2 regions of the Enterococcus sp. AZ177 genome follow, and region 2 is predicted to be linked to the other one. Evidence: a T-box and tRNA genes for the amino acid it is inferred to sense, from the RefSeq annotation. Region 2 holds a T-box; the other holds one or more tRNA genes.
What was found. A T-box is a leader RNA that pairs with one kind of tRNA and senses whether it is charged. The one in region 2 lies ahead of pheS (phenylalanine--tRNA ligase subunit alpha), so its partner is inferred to be a tRNA-Phe.
Positions count from the first base shown of each region.

Region 1: it encodes a tRNA-Phe, which carries the amino acid that the T-box ahead of pheS (phenylalanine--tRNA ligase subunit alpha) is inferred to sense. The anticodon was not compared.

Region 1 covers NZ_CP172944.1:2,728,639-2,738,246, reverse strand. The annotation lists rRNA gene IGJ34_RS13555 (16S ribosomal RNA) at 1-848, shown strand, start outside; rRNA gene IGJ34_RS13550 (23S ribosomal RNA) at 1,133-4,044, shown strand; rRNA gene rrf (5S ribosomal RNA) at 4,140-4,255, shown strand; tRNA gene IGJ34_RS13540 (tRNA-Val) at 4,270-4,342, shown strand; tRNA gene IGJ34_RS13535 (tRNA-Lys) at 4,349-4,421, shown strand; tRNA gene IGJ34_RS13530 (tRNA-Leu) at 4,434-4,515, shown strand; tRNA gene IGJ34_RS13525 (tRNA-Thr) at 4,551-4,623, shown strand; tRNA gene IGJ34_RS13520 (tRNA-Gly) at 4,632-4,703, shown strand; tRNA gene IGJ34_RS13515 (tRNA-Leu) at 4,719-4,804, shown strand; tRNA gene IGJ34_RS13510 (tRNA-Arg) at 4,902-4,975, shown strand; tRNA gene IGJ34_RS13505 (tRNA-Pro) at 4,985-5,058, shown strand; tRNA gene IGJ34_RS13500 (tRNA-Ala) at 5,071-5,143, shown strand; tRNA gene IGJ34_RS13495 (tRNA-Met) at 5,162-5,235, shown strand; tRNA gene IGJ34_RS13490 (tRNA-Ile) at 5,251-5,324, shown strand; tRNA gene IGJ34_RS13485 (tRNA-Ser) at 5,362-5,451, shown strand; tRNA gene IGJ34_RS13480 (tRNA-Met) at 5,536-5,609, shown strand; tRNA gene IGJ34_RS13475 (tRNA-Asp) at 5,664-5,737, shown strand; tRNA gene IGJ34_RS13470 (tRNA-Gly) at 5,750-5,820, shown strand; tRNA gene IGJ34_RS13465 (tRNA-Ile) at 5,825-5,898, shown strand; tRNA gene IGJ34_RS13460 (tRNA-Ser) at 5,918-6,005, shown strand; tRNA gene IGJ34_RS13455 (tRNA-Glu) at 6,015-6,086, shown strand; tRNA gene IGJ34_RS13450 (tRNA-Ser) at 6,105-6,194, shown strand; tRNA gene IGJ34_RS13445 (tRNA-Met) at 6,279-6,352, shown strand; tRNA gene IGJ34_RS13440 (tRNA-Asp) at 6,407-6,480, shown strand; tRNA gene IGJ34_RS13435 (tRNA-Phe) at 6,494-6,566, shown strand; tRNA gene IGJ34_RS13430 (tRNA-Gly) at 6,584-6,654, shown strand; tRNA gene IGJ34_RS13425 (tRNA-Ile) at 6,666-6,739, shown strand; tRNA gene IGJ34_RS13420 (tRNA-Glu) at 6,751-6,822, shown strand; gene IGJ34_RS13415 (ISL3 family transposase) at 6,926-8,203, opposite strand; gene licT (BglG family transcription antiterminator LicT) at 8,589-9,428, shown strand; gene IGJ34_RS13405 (beta-glucoside-specific PTS transporter subunit IIABC) at 9,574-9,608, shown strand, end outside.
Region 2 covers NZ_CP172944.1:1,527,007-1,536,614, forward strand. The annotation lists gene addA (helicase-exonuclease AddAB subunit AddA) at 1-1,984, shown strand, start outside; gene IGJ34_RS07445 (winged helix-turn-helix transcriptional regulator) at 2,048-2,392, shown strand; T-box leader at 2,435-2,644, shown strand; gene pheS (phenylalanine--tRNA ligase subunit alpha) at 2,757-3,803, shown strand; gene pheT (phenylalanine--tRNA ligase subunit beta) at 3,810-6,233, shown strand; gene IGJ34_RS07460 (amino acid ABC transporter permease) at 6,289-6,945, opposite strand; gene IGJ34_RS07465 (amino acid ABC transporter permease) at 6,958-7,656, opposite strand; gene IGJ34_RS07470 (transporter substrate-binding domain-containing protein) at 7,703-8,527, opposite strand; gene IGJ34_RS07475 (amino acid ABC transporter ATP-binding protein) at 8,561-9,289, opposite strand.

The DNA of each region.
Region 1 (9,608 bases), 1.2 Mb from region 2:
ATGCGTAGATATATGGAGGAACACCAGTGGCGAAGGCGACTCTCTGGTCTGTAACTGACGCTGAGGCTCGAAAGCGTGGGGAGCAAACAGGATTAGATACCCTGGTAGTCCACGCCGTAAACGATGAGTGCTAAGTGTTGGAGGGTTTCCGCCCTTCAGTGCTGCAGCTAACGCATTAAGCACTCCGCCTGGGGAGTACGACCGCAAGGTTGAAACTCAAAGGAATTGACGGGGGCCCGCACAAGCGGTGGAGCATGTGGTTTAATTCGAAGCAACGCGAAGAACCTTACCAGGTCTTGACATCCTTTGACCACTCTAGAGATAGAGTTTTCCCTTCGGGGACAAAGTGACAGGTGGTGCATGGTTGTCGTCAGCTCGTGTCGTGAGATGTTGGGTTAAGTCCCGCAACGAGCGCAACCCTTATTGTTAGTTGCCATCATTCAGTTGGGCACTCTAGCGAGACTGCCGGTGACAAACCGGAGGAAGGTGGGGATGACGTCAAATCATCATGCCCCTTATGACCTGGGCTACACACGTGCTACAATGGGAAGTACAACGAGTCGCTAGGCCGCGAGGTCATGCAAATCTCTTAAAGCTTCTCTCAGTTCGGATTGTAGGCTGCAACTCGCCTACATGAAGCCGGAATCGCTAGTAATCGCGGATCAGCACGCCGCGGTGAATACGTTCCCGGGCCTTGTACACACCGCCCGTCACACCACGAAAGTTTGTAACACCCGAAGTCGGTGAGGTAACCCTTGTGGAGCCAGCCGCCTAAGGTGGGATAGATGATTGGGGTGAAGTCGTAACAAGGTAGCCGTATCGGAAGGTGCGGCTGGATCACCTCCTTTCTAAGGAATATTACGGAAACTTACACATTCGTCGACACTTTGTTCAGTTTTGAGAGGTTTACTCTTATAAATAGAAGTTAATCATTGGATTTTCTTCCTTATTATATGATTCTCTCAAACGAATTGTTCATTGAAAACTGGATATTGAAGTAAAAAAGTAATCAAAACAAACCGAGAACACCGCGTTGAATGAGTTTTTTAAGTAAAATAGTTCGAAGCTTATTTTATTGGTGACGCCTCTATCGCTAGAGAAACGAACCAAACAATTGACCGCAAGGTCATCAGGTTAAGTGAATAAGGGCGCACGGTGGATGCCTTGGCATTAGGAGCCGATGAAGGACGGGACTAACACCGATATGCTTTGGGGAGCTGTAAGTGAGCTATGATCCAGAGATTTCCGAATGGGGAAACCCAGCATCTTTTATAGGATGTTACTTTCCAGTGAATACATAGCTGGTTAGAGGTAGACGCAGAGAACTGAAACATCTAAGTACCTGCAGGAAGAGAAAGAAAATTCGATTCCCTGAGTAGCGGCGAGCGAAACGGGAAGAGCCCAAACCAACAAGCTTGCTTGTTGGGGTTGTAGGACTCCGATATGGTAGTCTGTCAAGATAGTCGAAGAACCTGGAAAGGTTCGCCAAAGTGGGTAATAGCCCCGTAGACGAAATGTTGGCAACACCTAGGAGTATCCTGAGTACGGCGGAACACGAGAAATTCCGTCGGAATCCGCGGGGACCATCCCGCAAGGCTAAATACTCCCTAATGACCGATAGTGAACCAGTACCGTGAGGGAAAGGTGAAAAGCACCCCGGAAGGGGAGTGAAATAGATCCTGAAACCGTGTGCCTACAACAAGTCAAAGCCCGTTAATGGGTGATGGCGTGCCTTTTGTAGAATGAACCGGCGAGTTACGATTGCATGCGAGGTTAAGGTGAAGAGCCGGAGCCGCAGCGAAAGCGAGTCTGAATAGGGCGAATGAGTATGTAGTCGTAGACCCGAAACCATGTGATCTACCCATGGCCAGGTTGAAGGTGTGGTAAAACGCACTGGAGGACCGAACCCACGTACGTTGAAAAGTGCGGGGATGAGCTGTGGGTAGCGGAGAAATTCCAAACGAACTTGGAGATAGCTGGTTCTCTCCGAAATAGCTTTAGGGCTAGCCTCGGAATTAAGAATGATGGAGGTAGAGCACTGTTTGGACTAGGGGCCCATCTCGGGTTACCGAATTCAGATAAACTCCGAATGCCATTCATTTATATCCGGGAGTCAGACTGCGAGTGATAAGATCCGTAGTCGAAAGGGAAACAGCCCAGACCACCAGCTAAGGTCCCAAAATATATGTTAAGTGGAAAAGGATGTGGGGTTGCACAGACAACTAGGATGTTGGCTCAGAAGCAGCCACCATTTAAAGAGTGCGTAATAGCTCACTAGTCGAGTGACCCTGCGCCGAAAATGTACCGGGGCTAAACATATTACCGAAGCTGTGGATTACACCTCTGGTGTAATGGTAGGAGAGCGTTCTAAGGGCGTTGAAGGTCGATCGTGAGGACGGCTGGAGCGCTTAGAAGTGAGAATGCCGGTATGAGTAGCGAAAGACGGGTGAGAATCCCGTCCACCGTATGACTAAGGTTTCCTGGGGAAGGCTCGTCCGCCCAGGGTTAGTCGGGACCTAAGCCGAGGCCGATAGGCGTAGGCGATGGACAACAGGTTGATATTCCTGTACCAGTTGTTTTTGTTTGAGCAATGGAGGGACGCAGGAGGCTAAGGAATGCATGCGACTGGAAGTGCATGTCCAAGCAGTAAGTCTTGAGTAGAGTCAAATGCTTTACTCTATACGGACAAGCTGTGATGGGGAGGGAAATAATAGTACCGAAGTTCCTGATGTCACACTGTCAAGAAAAGCTTCTAGTGAGAAAACAACTGCCCGTACCGTAAACCGACACAGGTAGTCGAGGAGAGTATCCTAAGGTGAGCGAGCGAACTCTCGTTAAGGAACTCGGCAAAATGACCCCGTAACTTCGGGAGAAGGGGTGCTGACTTCGGTCAGCCGCAGTGAATAGGCCCAAGCGACTGTTTATCAAAAACACAGGTCTCTGCAAAATCGAAAGATGAAGTATAGGGGCTGACGCCTGCCCGGTGCTGGAAGGTTAAGAGGATGGGTTAGCTTCGGCGAAGCTCAGAATTGAAGCCCCAGTAAACGGCGGCCGTAACTATAACGGTCCTAAGGTAGCGAAATTCCTTGTCGGGTAAGTTCCGACCCGCACGAAAGGCGTAACGATTTGGGCACTGTCTCAACGAGAGACTCGGTGAAATTTTAGTACCTGTGAAGATGCAGGTTACCCGCGACAGGACGGAAAGACCCCATGGAGCTTTACTGTAGCTTGATATTGAGTGTTTGTACCACATGTACAGGATAGGTAGGAGCCGATGAACCCGGAACGCTAGTTTCGGTGGAGGCGCTGGTGGGATACTACCCTTGTGTTATGAACCCTCTAACCCGCACCACTTATCGTGGTGGGAGACAGTGTCAGGTGGGCAGTTTGACTGGGGCGGTCGCCTCCTAAAGAGTAACGGAGGCGCCCAAAGGTTCCCTCAGAATGGTTGGAAATCATTCGCAGAGTGTAAAGGCAGAAGGGAGCTTGACTGCGAGACTTACAAGTCGAGCAGGGACGAAAGTCGGGCTTAGTGATCCGGTGGTTCCGCATGGAAGGGCCATCGCTCAACGGATAAAAGCTACCCTGGGGATAACAGGCTTATCTCCCCCAAGAGTCCACATCGACGGGGAGGTTTGGCACCTCGATGTCGGCTCGTCGCATCCTGGGGCTGTAGTCGGTCCCAAGGGTTGGGCTGTTCGCCCATTAAAGCGGCACGCGAGCTGGGTTCAGAACGTCGTGAGACAGTTCGGTCCCTATCCGTCGCGGGCGTTGGAAATTTGAGAGGAGCTGTCCTTAGTACGAGAGGACCGGGATGGACTTACCGCTGGTGTACCAGTTGTTCTGCCAAGGGCATTGCTGGGTAGCTATGTAGGGAAGGGATAAACGCTGAAAGCATCTAAGTGTGAAGCCCACCTCAAGATGAGATTTCCCATTTCTTTAAGAAAGTAAGACCCCTGAGAGATGATCAGGTAGATAGGTTGGAAGTGGAAGTGCAGTGATGTACGGAGCGGACCAATACTAATCGGTCGAGGACTTAACCAAAGAAACGAAATAAAAAAGAGTTTCGGAATGTTTGATTACTACTTCAATCCAGTTTTGAGTGAATAATCACTCAACTAAATAGCAACAACACCCAGTGTGGTGGCGATAGCGAGAAGGATACACCTGTTCCCATGCCGAACACAGAAGTTAAGCTTCTTAGCGCCGATTGTAGTGAAGGGTTTCCCTTTGTGAGAGTAGGACGTCGCCACGCTAAAGTGTTGTCTTGGAGGTTTAGCTCAGCTGGGAGAGCACCTGCCTTACAAGCAGGGGGTCGGCGGTTCGATCCCGTCAACCTCCATTTTTTGAGCCGTTAGCTCAGTTGGTAGAGCATCTGACTTTTAATCAGAGGGTCGCAGGTTCGAGCCCTGCACGGCTCATAGAAATATTTTGCGGGTGTGGCGGAATTGGCAGACGCACTAGATTTAGGATCTAGCGCCTTACGGCGTGGGGGTTCAAGTCCCTTCACCCGCATTTTTAGTCTCGTTTTATAACTAGGCGATTATAACGCCGGCTTAGCTCAGTTGGTAGAGCATCTGATTTGTAATCAGAGGGTCGAGGGTTCAAATCCTTTAGCCGGCATCCAGACTGCGGAAATAGCTCAGTGGTAGAGCACCACCTTGCCAAGGTGGGGGTCGCGGGTTCGAACCCCGTTTTCCGCTTAGCCTTTTCAAAACGCCGGGGTGGCGGAACTGGCAGACGCACAGGACTTAAAATCCTGCGGTGAGTGATCACCGTACCGGTTCGATTCCGGTCCTCGGCATTGCTTTGAAGCACTATGAATGGCAATTCTAAAATTGACAGAATAGATGTGACAAGTACGAAGCAGATGAACACATCTGACTTTGATCCTTGCTTTAGCACCCATAGCTCAACTGGATAGAGTGCTTGACTACGAATCAAGAGGTTAGGGGTTCGACTCCCTTTGGGTGCATTATAGCTACGGGAAGTAGCTCAGCTTGGTAGAGCACTTGGTTTGGGACCAAGGGGTCGCAGGTTCGAATCCTGTCTTCCCGATTTTATTTTTGTGGGGCCTTAGCTCAGATGGGAGAGCGCCTGCTTTGCACGCAGGAGGTCAGCGGTTCGATCCCGCTAGGCTCCATTAGTACTTTATTATTTTCGCGGTGTAGCTCAGCTGGCTAGAGCGTCCGGTTCATACCCGGGAGGTCGGGGGTTCGATCCCCTTCGCCGCGATTTTTTAAGAGCCAAGGACCTTTAGCTCAGTTGGTTAGAGCAGACGGCTCATAACCGTCCGGTCGTAGGTTCGAGTCCTACAAGGTCCATTGTAGTGACGATTTGAATAGTAGTATTTTTTATTTCGGAGGATTACCCAAGTCCGGCTGAAGGGAACGGTCTTGAAAACCGTCAGGCGGGTAAAACCGTGCAAGGGTTCGAATCCCTTATCCTCCTTTGCTAAGAATCACAATGCTTTAGCATTGATGATGAATTAGTACATGTTAACACCTTTCTATAGTCAATAGGGACTATAATTATCGCGGGGTGGAGCAGTCAGGTAGCTCGTCGGGCTCATAACCCGAAGGTCGTAGGTTCAAATCCTGCCCCCGCAATTGCTTTTAAATATAAAAGCATAGTAACATAAAGTGATGCAATACAGTTACATTGGTTTGGTAGTTCAGCTGGTTAGAATGCCTGCCTGTCACGCAGGAGGTCGCGGGTTCGAGTCCCGTCCAGACCGTTTTAAAGTATTGCGGGTGTAGTTTAGTGGTAAAACCACAGCCTTCCAAGCTGTTGTCGCGAGTTCGATTCTCGTCACCCGCTTTATGGGCCTATAGCTCAGCTGGTTAGAGCGCACGCCTGATAAGCGTGAGGTCGATGGTTCGAGTCCATTTAGGCCCATTTTTTAAATTATTTTCTTGGGGAAGTACTCAAGTGGCTGAAGAGGCGCCCCTGCTAAGGGTGTAGGTCGGGAAACCGGCGCGAGGGTTCAAATCCCTCCTTCTCCGTTTCATAGCGGCCCGTTGGTCAAGCGGTTAAGACACCGCCCTTTCACGGCGGTATCACGGGTTCGATTCCCGTACGGGTCATTTTTTAATATTTATTTCGGAGGATTACCCAAGTCCGGCTGAAGGGAACGGTCTTGAAAACCGTCAGGCGGGTAAAACCGTGCAAGGGTTCGAATCCCTTATCCTCCTTTGCTAAGAATCACAATGCTTTAGCATTGATGATGAATTAGTACATGTTAACACCTTTCTATAGTCAATAGGGACTATAATTATCGCGGGGTGGAGCAGTCAGGTAGCTCGTCGGGCTCATAACCCGAAGGTCGTAGGTTCAAATCCTGCCCCCGCAATTGCTTTTAAATATAAAAGCATAGTAACATAAAGTGATGCAATACAGTTACATTGGTTTGGTAGTTCAGCTGGTTAGAATGCCTGCCTGTCACGCAGGAGGTCGCGGGTTCGAGTCCCGTCCAGACCGTTTTATAATTTTTGGCGCAGTAGCTCAGTTGGTAGAGCAACGGATTGAAGCTCCGTGTGTCGGCAGTTCGATTCTGTCTTGCGCCATTTGAAAGAAGAAACATGCGGGTGTAGTTTAGTGGTAAAACCACAGCCTTCCAAGCTGTTGTCGCGAGTTCGATTCTCGTCACCCGCTTTTTTCTTTAAGGGCCTATAGCTCAGCTGGTTAGAGCGCACGCCTGATAAGCGTGAGGTCGATGGTTCGAGTCCATTTAGGCCCATAATTTTAAAAGGCCCGTTGGTCAAGCGGTTAAGACACCGCCCTTTCACGGCGGTATCACGGGTTCGATTCCCGTACGGGTCATGTCTATTGAAGCATTTTGGTTCTACGTCAAATTGTGTTGGTGAACAAAAAACTGAATAGAAATCAAAGTCTGGTAAGGATAGAACATTCTTATCAGGCTTTTTTATTGTTGTGAAAAAATAAGACCTTGAATAATATAAATACGTGAACGAAAATGATAAAAGTTTCGATAGCCATAGGCTACCCGTTTGATTACCTTAAGTTTATTGTTTAAGCCTTCAGTAATACCATTAGAATAAGGGAAGCGAAACGAATTCTTAATGCCTTCTTTATATTTGTTAAAGAAGAGTAATTTCTTTTTGAACCAGTGTGGTAGCTGATTATCTAGCTGTTGAAGATACTCAAAAAAGAGCGTATGTTCTCGATGAGAAAAAGCATATTTTAAATATTGAACCGTATCATAGCCTGTTCGTAGGACATCATCATAGTGCAACAGTTCATCGACAATATCTTGTTGACTTAATGGCCGTTTAAATAAGGGCTGATAAGCTCGACAGTTTATATCTAATTTATCGGAATCTTTCAATAGTAGCTTCCAATAGCGTTTTAAGCGACGGTATTGTTTTGGTTCAGAACTTTTCAAACGGTTCATCGTTTGAATTCGCAGTTGGTTCAACGTACGATTCATTTGTTGGACGATATGAAAGCGATCCGTCACTAATTGAGCATTCGGAAAAACCGTTCGAAGAAGTTGATGGTAACTAGCGTTCATATCGGTTACGAGATACGCTACATGTAGCCGAGCTTCACGTGTAAAGCGCATGAAATGAGCGGTCAATTTGTATAGTCGTCTATCTTCCAGCACTTCTAACAACTGATTCCGTTCTCCATCCACACAAATAAAGCTCATACTTCCTTGGCAAGATTTCATGGATTTAAATTCATCGATACATAGAATTTTAGGGAGGAAGTTCCAGTTTGTTCGATAATTTTTTGATAGTCTCTCCATCATTCTAAGGACTGTTATGTCTGAAACAAAGTGTTTTTGAGCAATCATTTTTCTTGAAACATTCTTTTTCAAGTCAAGCATAATTTGGTATTGAAGCTGTTTAGATAAGTGATGATGTTCTTCAATCAGCTCTGTATGAGCGTGGAAAGTAGCACCACATTCATGACAAAGAAAACGTGTCCGTTTTAGTTCTAATAGAGTGAAGCGCTCATTAAAAACAGGCAATTGAGCTGTTGTTGTATGACTGCCATTTTTGATGATTTGTCCATGATTGAGGCGCCCACATTTCTCGCAATGAGTAGGTGAATAGGTCAGCTTGGCTTTAATCACTTGAGCTTGCACTCCTTTTACTGGTCTTTGTTCCAACCAATTTTCTTCAAACCGGAGGTTTTTGTCTGTAAGTCCGAGCAATAATCTGGTATTCTTATCCATAGGGAACAACCTTTCTGATGATTTGTGGTTTTTGTCGATTTCATTTTATCAGTTAGTTGTTCCTTTTTTGTATTTAAATGCTCAAAAAAGTGCTGGTAGAAAATCTTTTTTGATTTCCACCAACACAATATATTATAGAGCCAGCATTTTGCTATGTGCATAATGTTTTTTTTTATTTATAAAATATTTTTATGAAAACGTTGACATTGTTATTACTATAAGGTATTCTATGTTTGTACACAACAAGTGAATATCTGGATAGTGATTGTTTAAATACAAGCTAAACCTAATTTTTCTAAATAAGAAGAGTCTCTTCTTATTTAGAAAGGTTGGGTTTTTCTTTTTATACAATCAAAGGAGTTGGCGTTATGAAAGGAGCGAAAAAATGATTATTCAAAAAATTTTGAATAATAATGTTGTGATTACGTTGGATGTGAATGAACAAGAACAAATTGTGATGGGACGTGGTATTGCATTTAAAAGAAAAATAGGAGACTTTATTGCAGAAGAACAGGTAGATCAAGTATTTCGTTTAGCAAATCAGGATACATCGTTAAAATTTCAAGAGTTACTGGGAGAGTTGCCATTGGAAGTGATGCAGCTATCTGATGACATTATTAAATATGCAAAAACAAAACTTGGTCGGAAGTTAAATGACACGATTTTTATTTCTTTAACAGATCATCTTCATACAGCCTTGGAACGGATGCGACTAGGAATTGAAGTGAAAAATTTTTTATTATGGGACATCAAGCGTTTCTTTTCAGATGAATATTTTATTGGAAGTAAAGCTGTTGAAATGGTTAAAGAAAAATTCGATGTGCAGCTACCAGAAGATGAAGCTGGGTTCATTGCGCTACATCTTGTTAATGCTGAAATGGATGAAGAAGTTGGCAATGTTTACGAATTAACAAAAATTATGCAGGAGATCACGAATATCGTTAAATATCATTTTAAAATTACTTTCAATGAAGATTCCGTTTATTTTTATCGTTTTAGTACTCATTTAAAATTTTTTGCTTATCGTTTATTAAATCATAAAGAATTTCGTGATGAAGATGATGGAGAATTATATGAAGTAATCAAAAAAAAGTATCGTAATGCATATAATTGTGTGAATAAAATTGCTGATTTTTTAACTGAACGTTATTCTTATACTGTTTCAAAGGAAGAAAAGATGTATTTGATCATTCACATTGCACGTGTAATACAAACCAATAGTTAGCGAGATTATTAAATATTGATAGATCAGTAATAGGATGAAAGGTGGATAGAAGTAGCGGTTCGGCAAGACCCTTGGATAGTGACATTAAGTTGGCTAAACCTTCAAAAGTAATGTAGTAAAAAACTAAACTTTGGAGGAATAAAAAATGGGAAAATATCATGATTTAGCAGAGAAAATTGT
Region 2 (9,608 bases):
GATTTTAGAAATATTCAAACTAGCTGGAATCCCTATTCAAGTGAATGATGCGCAAAATTATTTCCAAGCGACAGAAGTTCAGACGATGGTCGCACTCTTGCAAATTATTGATAATCCGTATCAAGATATACCGCTAGCAGCCGTTTTACGTTCGCCCATTGTTGGGTTGAAAGAAAACGAGTTAGTGATGATCCGTTTGGCAGCTAAAAAAAGTTCGTATTACGAAGCGTTTTTGACATTTAATCAAAACGAAGCTGTTGAAAAAGAGCAACAGATATTAAAAGGAAAAACAACGAAATTTGCTGACTGGTTAGAACAATGGCGAGAAATTGCTAGACGGAACCAATTGTCAACATTGATTTGGCAAATTTATCAAGATACTGCGTATTTGGATTATGTTGGTGGCATGCCGGCTGGTAAACAAAGACAGGCAAATTTATTCGCGTTAGTTGATCGAGCAGCCAGTTATGAACAAACAAGCTTCCGAGGATTGTTTCAATTTGTTCGTTTTATTGAAAAAATGCAGGAAAAAGATAAAGACTTAGCTGAACCTGTGATTTTGAGCGAAGAAAATGCAGTTCGAGTGATGACCATTCACGCGAGTAAAGGGTTGGAATTTCCAGTAGTATTTATTCTAGATATGACTAAAGAGTTTAATCTTGGAGACTTGAATGAACGCTATATTTTCGATGATCGTTTAGGTGTGGGAATACGTTATCTTGACCAAACAGATCGAATGCTTTATGAAACTTTACCATTTCTAGCAATCAAACAGGCAAAACTAAAAAAATTACTATCAGAAGAAATGCGAAAATTATATGTAGCTTTGACCAGAGCAGAGCAAAAACTTTATTTAGTAGGATCATATAATAACAAAGAAGCGGCTTTTAAAGAATGGTTAAAAGTGGGAGATGTTCAGACGAAAGTCTTGCCTAGTGAAAATCGTTTACAGGGAAAAAGTAGCTTGATGAACTGGGTCGGGATGAGTTTGATTCGCCATCAAAAAATGGCTGAATTTCAAACGGAGTTCGTTGTGGAGAAAATTCCTGGAATCACCAACCATTCTGCTGGTTTTACTATTGGGTTTATGACTGAAAAAGACATCCAAGAACAGTTTGCCACACTCCAATTTGTTGAGACAAGTTCTGAAAAACGAGAATGTATTGAAAAAAGTGATTCAAACATTATAGAAAAAGGTCTTCGCCGATTAAATTATGACTATCCATATCAATTGTCAACCAAAACGACGAATTACCAATCAGTATCTGAAATTAAACGAGTATTCGAGGACCCAGATAATAAAGAAATCGCTAAAATTGAAGTAGACGAAAAAAATACAATGCAGCCAACACCTATGATTGTTCATCGAATGAGTGAAGGCGAGTTAGGTAAACCTAGATTTATTGAAACGATTAGAAAACCATCTGCAGCAGAAATTGGTACTGCAACACACTATTTATTGCAGCTTTTGGATTTAAATGAAGAACCGACGAAAGACAGTATTGTTCAATTGATCAATGAATTAGTTGAAACGAATATCATTCAAGATAATGTGGCAAAACAAATCAGTAGTGATGAAATTCTTTCATTCTACCAAACGAGTTTAGGTCAACAATTATTAGAAAATCCGGACAAAGTTGTTCGTGAACAACCATTTTCAATGTTGTTGAAAGCGGAAGAACTCATCAAAGATTATCCGAAGGAGACCCAAGATGATTTATTGATTCATGGAATGATCGATGGCTATCTTGAACAAGAGGACAACTGTATTCTTTATGATTATAAAACTGATTTTGTTCAAGACATTGACAATAGTGCAGAAATCAAAAAAATTATCTTGCGATATAGAGGCCAATTGAATTTATATCGAAAAGCATTAGCTCAAGCAACTAATAAGGATGTCAAGCAGGTGTTGCTCGTATTATTGTCTGCCAGAATTATTATTGATATGGACAAAGAAGAGATTGTTGAAAAAATGAATTAATGAAAGCAAACCTACTTACAAATTGTAAGTTGTATGCTATACTCAGTTCACGAGGTGAGGAAGATGGAGCAAGTAAAAACAACCGAGTTTTCATTATGTCCTAAATTCGAGAAAGCATTTGCGATTTTAGGGAAAAAATGGAACGGTTTGATCATTGATGTCTTGTTGGAGAACGGTCCTCAACGATTTGGTGAGTTAAGACAAAAAATCCCTGAACTAAGCGATCGGGTTTTGGTGGAGCGCTTAAAAGAATTGGAAGGCGAAGGAATTATCTCAAAAGCAGTTCGCTGTGATGAGAGTAGCCGTCTAGAGTATTTTCTCACGAATAAAGGCAAGGACTTACAACAAGCAATGGAACAAATTCAGAGTTGGGCAGAAAAATGGGTTACTTCAGAAGAATGCTGTTGACCTTAGACTTAATTTCTTGTAAACTGTAATCAATTGAATAACAAAAAAACAGTGATGGAAAAGAGTAGTTTTGTAGATACGGAAAGGGAAAACCTGTCATAGACTGGAAACAGGTTGCGTAATCGGAAAATGAAGTTCACTTCCGGAGTTTGTTTGTTCCAAAGAGAACAAACCGGTGAAAGCCGTTATAAGAATTGAGTGCATGATTTTTTGTCATGAAGTAGGATGGTAACACGATAGCTCGTTCCTTTTAAGAGGAGCGGGCTATCGTTTTTTATTTGATTCATGCTTTAGAGGCATGTGTACATAATGTCTACAGCCTGGAACTCAGTTCAATTATCAAACAATAGAAAGGAATAGAGACATGACATTAAAAGCTCAATTAGAAGCTTTACGAGATGAAACATTGAATAATATCCAACATGTTACTGATCTTAAAGCGCTAAACCAAATCAGAGTAGAAACATTAGGGAAAAAAGGCCCCATCACCGAAGTGTTGAGAGGGATGAAAGATCTATCAGCGGAAGAACGTCCAGTAGTTGGAAGTTTTGCGAATGAAATTCGTGATCTATTGACTGAAGCTTTAGAAACACGGAAAGAAATTTTAGAGACTGAGGCATTAAATGCAGCTTTAGACCAAGAAAAAATCGATGTAACGTTACCTGGTAAACAAATGGCTCATGGTACTCGTCATGTGCTATCTCAAGTAATGGAAGAAATCGAAGATATTTTCGTTGGCATGGGGTATCAAGTTGTAGAAGGATATGAAGTTGAGTCAGATCATTACAATTTTGAGCGTATGAACTTACCTAAAGATCACCCAGCCCGTGACATGCAAGATACATTTTATATTTCTGACGAAATTTTGATTCGTACACATACATCACCTGTACAAGCTAGAACTATGGAAAAACATGATTTTTCAAAAGGCGCATTGCGTATGATTTCTCCAGGGAAAGTATTCCGCAGAGACACTGATGATGCGACACATAGTCACCAATTCCATCAAATCGAAGGCTTAGTTATCGATAAAAATATTACAATGGGCGACCTCAAAGGAACACTGGAAGTTGTTATGAAAAAAATGTTTGGGGAAGATCGTAAAATCCGTCTACGTCCAAGTTATTTCCCATTTACTGAACCTTCAGTGGAAGTTGATGTTAGTTGCTTTAAGTGCGGTGGTGCTGGCTGTAATGTCTGCAAACAAACAGGTTGGATCGAAATTTTAGGTGCAGGGATGGTTCATCCAGATGTCTTATCAATGTCAGGAATCGATCCAAATGAATATACCGGTTTTGCTTTTGGCATAGGTCCAGATCGTGTAGCAATGTTGCGTTACGGTGTTAATGATATTCGTAATTTCTATCAAAATGATTTACGTTTCTTAAATCAGTTCAAGGTAAAGGAGTAGTCGACGATGTTAGTTTCTTATAAATGGTTAAGTGAGTATTTAGATCTTTCAAAAATTTCTGCAAAAGAATTATCTGATCAAATGTCTTTGACTGGAATCGAAGTCGAAGGCGTTGAAGTACCAGAAGAAGGTTTGAAAAAAATTGTCGTGGGTGAAGTCAAAGAATGTGTACCTCATCCAAATTCAGATCATTTATCGATCTGTCAAGTTGACATCGGTGAAGAAGAATTGTCGCAAATCGTTTGTGGTGCACCAAATGTCAAAACGGGCATTAAAGTGATCGTAGCTTTACCAGGTTCTCGTATCACTGGGAACCAAAAAATCAAAAAAGGTAAAATGCGCGGTGAAGTATCAAATGGCATGATTTGTTCATTACAAGAATTAGGCTATTCTGATAATGTGATTCCTAAAGCATATTCTGATGGAATTTATTATATGCCAGAAGATGCAGTTAACGGGGAGGATGTCTTTTCTTATTTAGATATGGATGATCAGATTATCGAATTATCCATTACACCTAACCGTGCTGATGCTTTAAGTATGCGTGGCGTTGCATACGAAGTAGGGGCTATTTACCGCCAAACACCTAAATTCAATGATGATTATGTAGATGAAGATACTAGCGAAACAGCAGAAAACTATCTTTCTGTTGAAGTGGAAGATAAAAAAAATGTACCAGCGTATCAGATCAGAATCATTAAAGATGTAAAAATTGCTGAAAGTCCATTGTGGTTGCAAACGCGCTTGATGAATGAAGGCATTCGTCCAATCAATAACGTAGTGGATGTAACAAACTACATTCTTTTACTATTTGGTCAGCCGTTACATGCGTTTGATTATGATAAGTTAGAGAGTCAAACGATTTTAGTAAGACGTGGCAAATTGAACGAAGAAATTGTTACTTTGGATGGTGAAACAAGAAAAATATCTGAGGAAAATATCGTCATTACAAACGGAAAAGTTCCAGTGGCTTTAGCTGGTGTAATGGGTGGTGCGAATTCAGAAATCACTGATGGAACAACTACTGTTGCCTTAGAATCAGCGTTATTTGATTCTCTATCTATCCGTAAAACATCAAAAGAGTTTAATTTACGTAGTGAATCTTCAAGTAGATTTGAAAAAGGAATCAATCATGCAACGATTGGCGAAGCTGGTGATGTAGCGGCAGCGATGATTGCTAAATTAGCGGGCGGGACGGTCGTTTCTGGAAAAGTGATTGGCTCTGAATTAACTCTTGAAGATGTAGTAGTAAGTGTCACGATTTCACGAATCAATGAATATCTAGGTACTGAAATGGATCAAGCAACCGTTAGTGAAATTTTTGATGCGTTAGGATTTTCGTACGAACGTGATCAAGATAAATACATTGTGACAATTCCACCAAGACGTTGGGATATTTCAATTGAAGCAGACTTGATCGAAGAAGTTGCACGTATTTATGGCTATGATAATTTGCCATCGACGTTACCAAAAGGAGAAACAGTAGCTGGCAGTTTAACGAGCGGTCAACTAGCAATTCGTAAAATCAAAAGTTTGTTAGAAGGCTGTGGGGCCAGTGAAGCCATCAGTTATGCTTTAACAACCGAGGAAAAATCTCGTCAATTTATGATGAGAGAAAGTATAACAACAAGTTTACAATGGCCAATGAGTGAAGAGCGGTCTGTTTTAAGAATGAATTTGATTTCAGGTTTATTAGACGATGTAGCCTATAATGTTGCACGTAAAAACAACAATGTTGCTCTTTATGACGTTGGGCGAGTGTTCTATCAGGATAATGACCCTAAAAAGGAATTACCATATGAAGAAAATCATTTAGGGATCGTATTATCAGGAAGTAGTGCAGTGAAAGATTGGCAAACAAAAGAAGTGCCCGTTGATTTTTATACAATTAAGGGAATGCTTGAAGTGTTATTCGATTCTGTAGGAATTTCTGACAAGATCGTTTACGAAGCAACAAAAGGTAATCAAGACTTACATCCAGGTAGAAGTGCTTTAGTAAAATTAAATGATAAAGTGATCGGTTTTATCGGACAAGTTCATCCAACAGTCGCGAAAGAATATGAGATTCCTGAAACATATGCAGCTGAATTAAATCTTCAAGCACTTATAGAAGAAGAAAACGATGCGTTAGTTTATCAGCAAATTTCCAAATTCCCAGCAATTTCAAGAGACATTGCGTTATTAGTGGATGAAACTGTTACAAACCAAGACTTAGTTGCCATCATTTCAAAACATGCTGGTAAATTCCTGCAATCTGTTCATTTATTTGATGTTTACCAAGGAGAGAATATCGCTGAAGGAAAAAAATCAATGGCGTATAGCTTAACGTTTGTAAATGCAGAAGCAACGTTAGTAGATGAAGAAATCACTTTTTCAATGGAAAAAGTGGAAAAAGCATTAGTAGAGGAATTTGATGTAACGATTCGATAAAAAAATAAAAGTGTATCGCAAATCTATCAATAGTTTTGCGATACGCTTTTTATTTTTATGCCCAATTTCTCGAAAGCCATCTTGAAAATTGGGAAATTGAAAAGTTGATGACGAAATACATTAAAGCCACAAGACCATAAATAGCAAAGACTTGTTCAGTTTGCGCGTAACGTCCCATTAAAATATAAGATTTACCAAATAGTTCTTGTAATGCAATGACCGAGTACAAGAAACTAGTATCTTTGATCACGGTCACAAATTGAGAAACGATAGCTGGCAATACATTTCGAATCGCTTGAGGTAAGACGATATGCAACAGAATTTGAATATTACTAAACCCTTGTGAACGGGCAGCTTCTTTTTGTCCTTTATCTACACCGTTCAACCCACCACGGATAATTTCAGCTAATGCAGCAGTAGTGAAAACAGTGAAACTGACAATACCAGCTGGAGTAGATTTGATTTTAAAAATCAAGAAAATGACATATATCCATAATAAATTAGGAATATTCCGGACAATTTCGATATATAAACTAGCTAAAAATTTTAGAAATCCACTTTTTTTGTTTCTCAATACGGCTAAAAGGGTTCCAAAGATTGTACTTAAAACGATTGAAACAAAAGAGATATAAAGAGTAAGCTTCAAACCATCGAATAAAAAGCGCAAATTATTGCCGGTCAGAAGTTGGCTCATTTGATCTGAAAAAGACATGTTTGCATCCTCCTATCTGGTATAAGCTTTCTTGTTATTTTCTTCAAGTTTCCTAGCTAAATTAGCGAGTGGGAAACAAAGGATAAAGTAAAGTAATCCTGCTACAGTAAACGCTGGAATATAATTCAAATTAATTGAAGACCAACTATTCGCAGTGAACATTACATCTGCTCCGGATATAATCGCAACGGTCGACGTATTTTTTATCAAGTTGACGATTTGATTCGTAAGCGGTGGTAACATAATTCGCCATGCTTGTGGTAAGACAACGTAGCGCATAGTTTTTCCATAAGAAAAACCTTGAGAATAAGCTGCTTCAAATTGACCTTTTGGAACAGCACCAATTCCAGAGCGAACAACCTCTGAAATATAAGCACCATGGTATAGACCAACGCAAATAATAGCGATAGTCGTGGTTGAAAAAGTCAACATCGGACTAATTAAAGGAAACCCATAATAGACTACGATAAATTGAATCAACAAAGGGGTATTTTGAAAAAACTCAACATAAATTCGACTGATTACATTTAAAAATTTATTCTGCATAGCGGATAGACTACCGAAAAAAATTCCTAATAGCATAGCAACAATCAGTGAGCCAATAGCCAATAAAATAGTATAGAGGAAAGCATCGCCAAAAAGTTTCCAGTCTTTAAATAATGCTTCCCAACGATAGAGTGCAAAAGGACCTGCATTCGCTATAATGAACATGTATTTTCCTCCTAAATTCTAATAAATTGCATAGAACCGCGAAGTGCTAGTCTAGATTCCACGTTTTGTAAATTTTTTCCAAGGTACCATCTTTTTCCCATTTTTCAATGGATTTATTCAACTGATCATTCAATTCAGTATTGGCTTTTTTCGTTGCGATGCCATATTCTTGTGGTGAGAAACCATCTTTAAGGATTTCTGTACTAGCGTCGCCATATCCTGTCAAAATCGATTTATCAACTGAAAAAGCATCGATTCGTTTTGAAGTTAAGGCAGTTTTTAGTTCCGGATAAGAACCAAGTTCTTGGTATTTAAAGGATACACCTAATTCTTTCGCTTGTTTTTCAATGGCTTCTTTTGTAGTCGCTGATTGAACGACGCCAATAGTTTTTCCATCTAAACTAGCAGTATCAGTGAATTTATCTGCCTTTCTAACTAAGAAACCAACTTCGTCTTTATAATAAGGTGTTGTGAAATTATACGTTTCTTTTCGCTCATCGGTAATGGTAAACGTCGCGATGACCATATCCAATTCACCATTATCTAATAAAGGACCACGAGTTTTAGCTGTTACACCAACAAACTCAACATTATCCTCGCTGCCTGTTAATTCTTTTGCGATTAGACGAGCGATGTCTGGTTCCATTCCCTCGTTTTTATTTGTGTCTGGATTCATATAGCCGAAATTAGGGACATCTTCTTTTACACCAACTTTAATAACACCAGCATCTTTGATTTTTTGAAGAGTAGTAGTTCCTTTACTGCCAGAATCAGCAGAATTCTTATCATCTCCACTGTTACCACAACCTACAATTAAACCGAGTAATAGAGTAAGGGATAATGCTGCCACTAATTTTTTTGTCTTTTTCATTTTAAAATTCCTCCTTGTAATTGATTTTGTGTATTAATTATGAATAATTTTGCTTAGGAACTCTTTCGCACGTTCATTTTGAGTATTAGTGAAAAAATGTTCGGGTGTTCCTGTTTCGATAATTTGACCGTCATCCATGAAAATGACTTTATCAGCTACTTGGCGAGCAAAGCCCATTTCGTGGGTTACACAAATCATCGTGATGTTTTGTTTGGATAAATCAACCATAACATCCAAAACTTCTTGGATCATTTCAGGATCAAGTGCCGAAGTCGGTTCATCGAATAGAATGATCTCTGGATGCATATTCAATGCTCGTGCGATAGCTACTCGTTGCTGTTGTCCTCCAGAAAGTTGAGCAGGGTATGCATTCGCTTTATCAGCTAACCCGACTCTCTCTAAGTATTCCATGCCAGTCTTGGTTGCTTCTTCTTTACTAACGCCTTTGACTTTAATGGGTGCTAGCGTAAGGTTTTGGATGATTGTTTTGTGTGCATACAGATTAAAACTTTGAAAAACCATGGCCACTTTTTGGCGAACCTTTTGAACGGGAGCTTTCGGTTCGGTAATGTCGATTCCATCAACAAATATGTGTCCATCCGTGACTTTTTCTAACCGATTGATACAACGAATCAAAGTACTTTTACCAGAGCCGGAAGGGCCGATGATTACGATCTTTTCTCCTTCGTTGACTTTTAAAGAAACGTCCTTTAATACGTGATGTTCCCCAAAAAACTTATTTACATGTTCCAACGAAATCATGGTCATTCTCCTTTATGTATAGAATTGTCACATCATTTTTAAAATAAGCGATGCGATAGTGAACAAATAAATGATTGAATACTTTAAAATAACGATTGATATTATATTAAACTGAGAATACGGTAAGATTCTTTTATAAAACTACTTATCCAATGTGTTAAGAATAGTATGGAACACAGTAGTTATATAATGTTCTTTTTATAAAAACAGTTTTCTTTTTTATTTAATCCTATCATCATAAATCTATTCATTCGTTAATGTTAGAAATTATAACATATGGAAAATGAGATTGCTAGTTTTTTTTACTTAAAAATAAAAG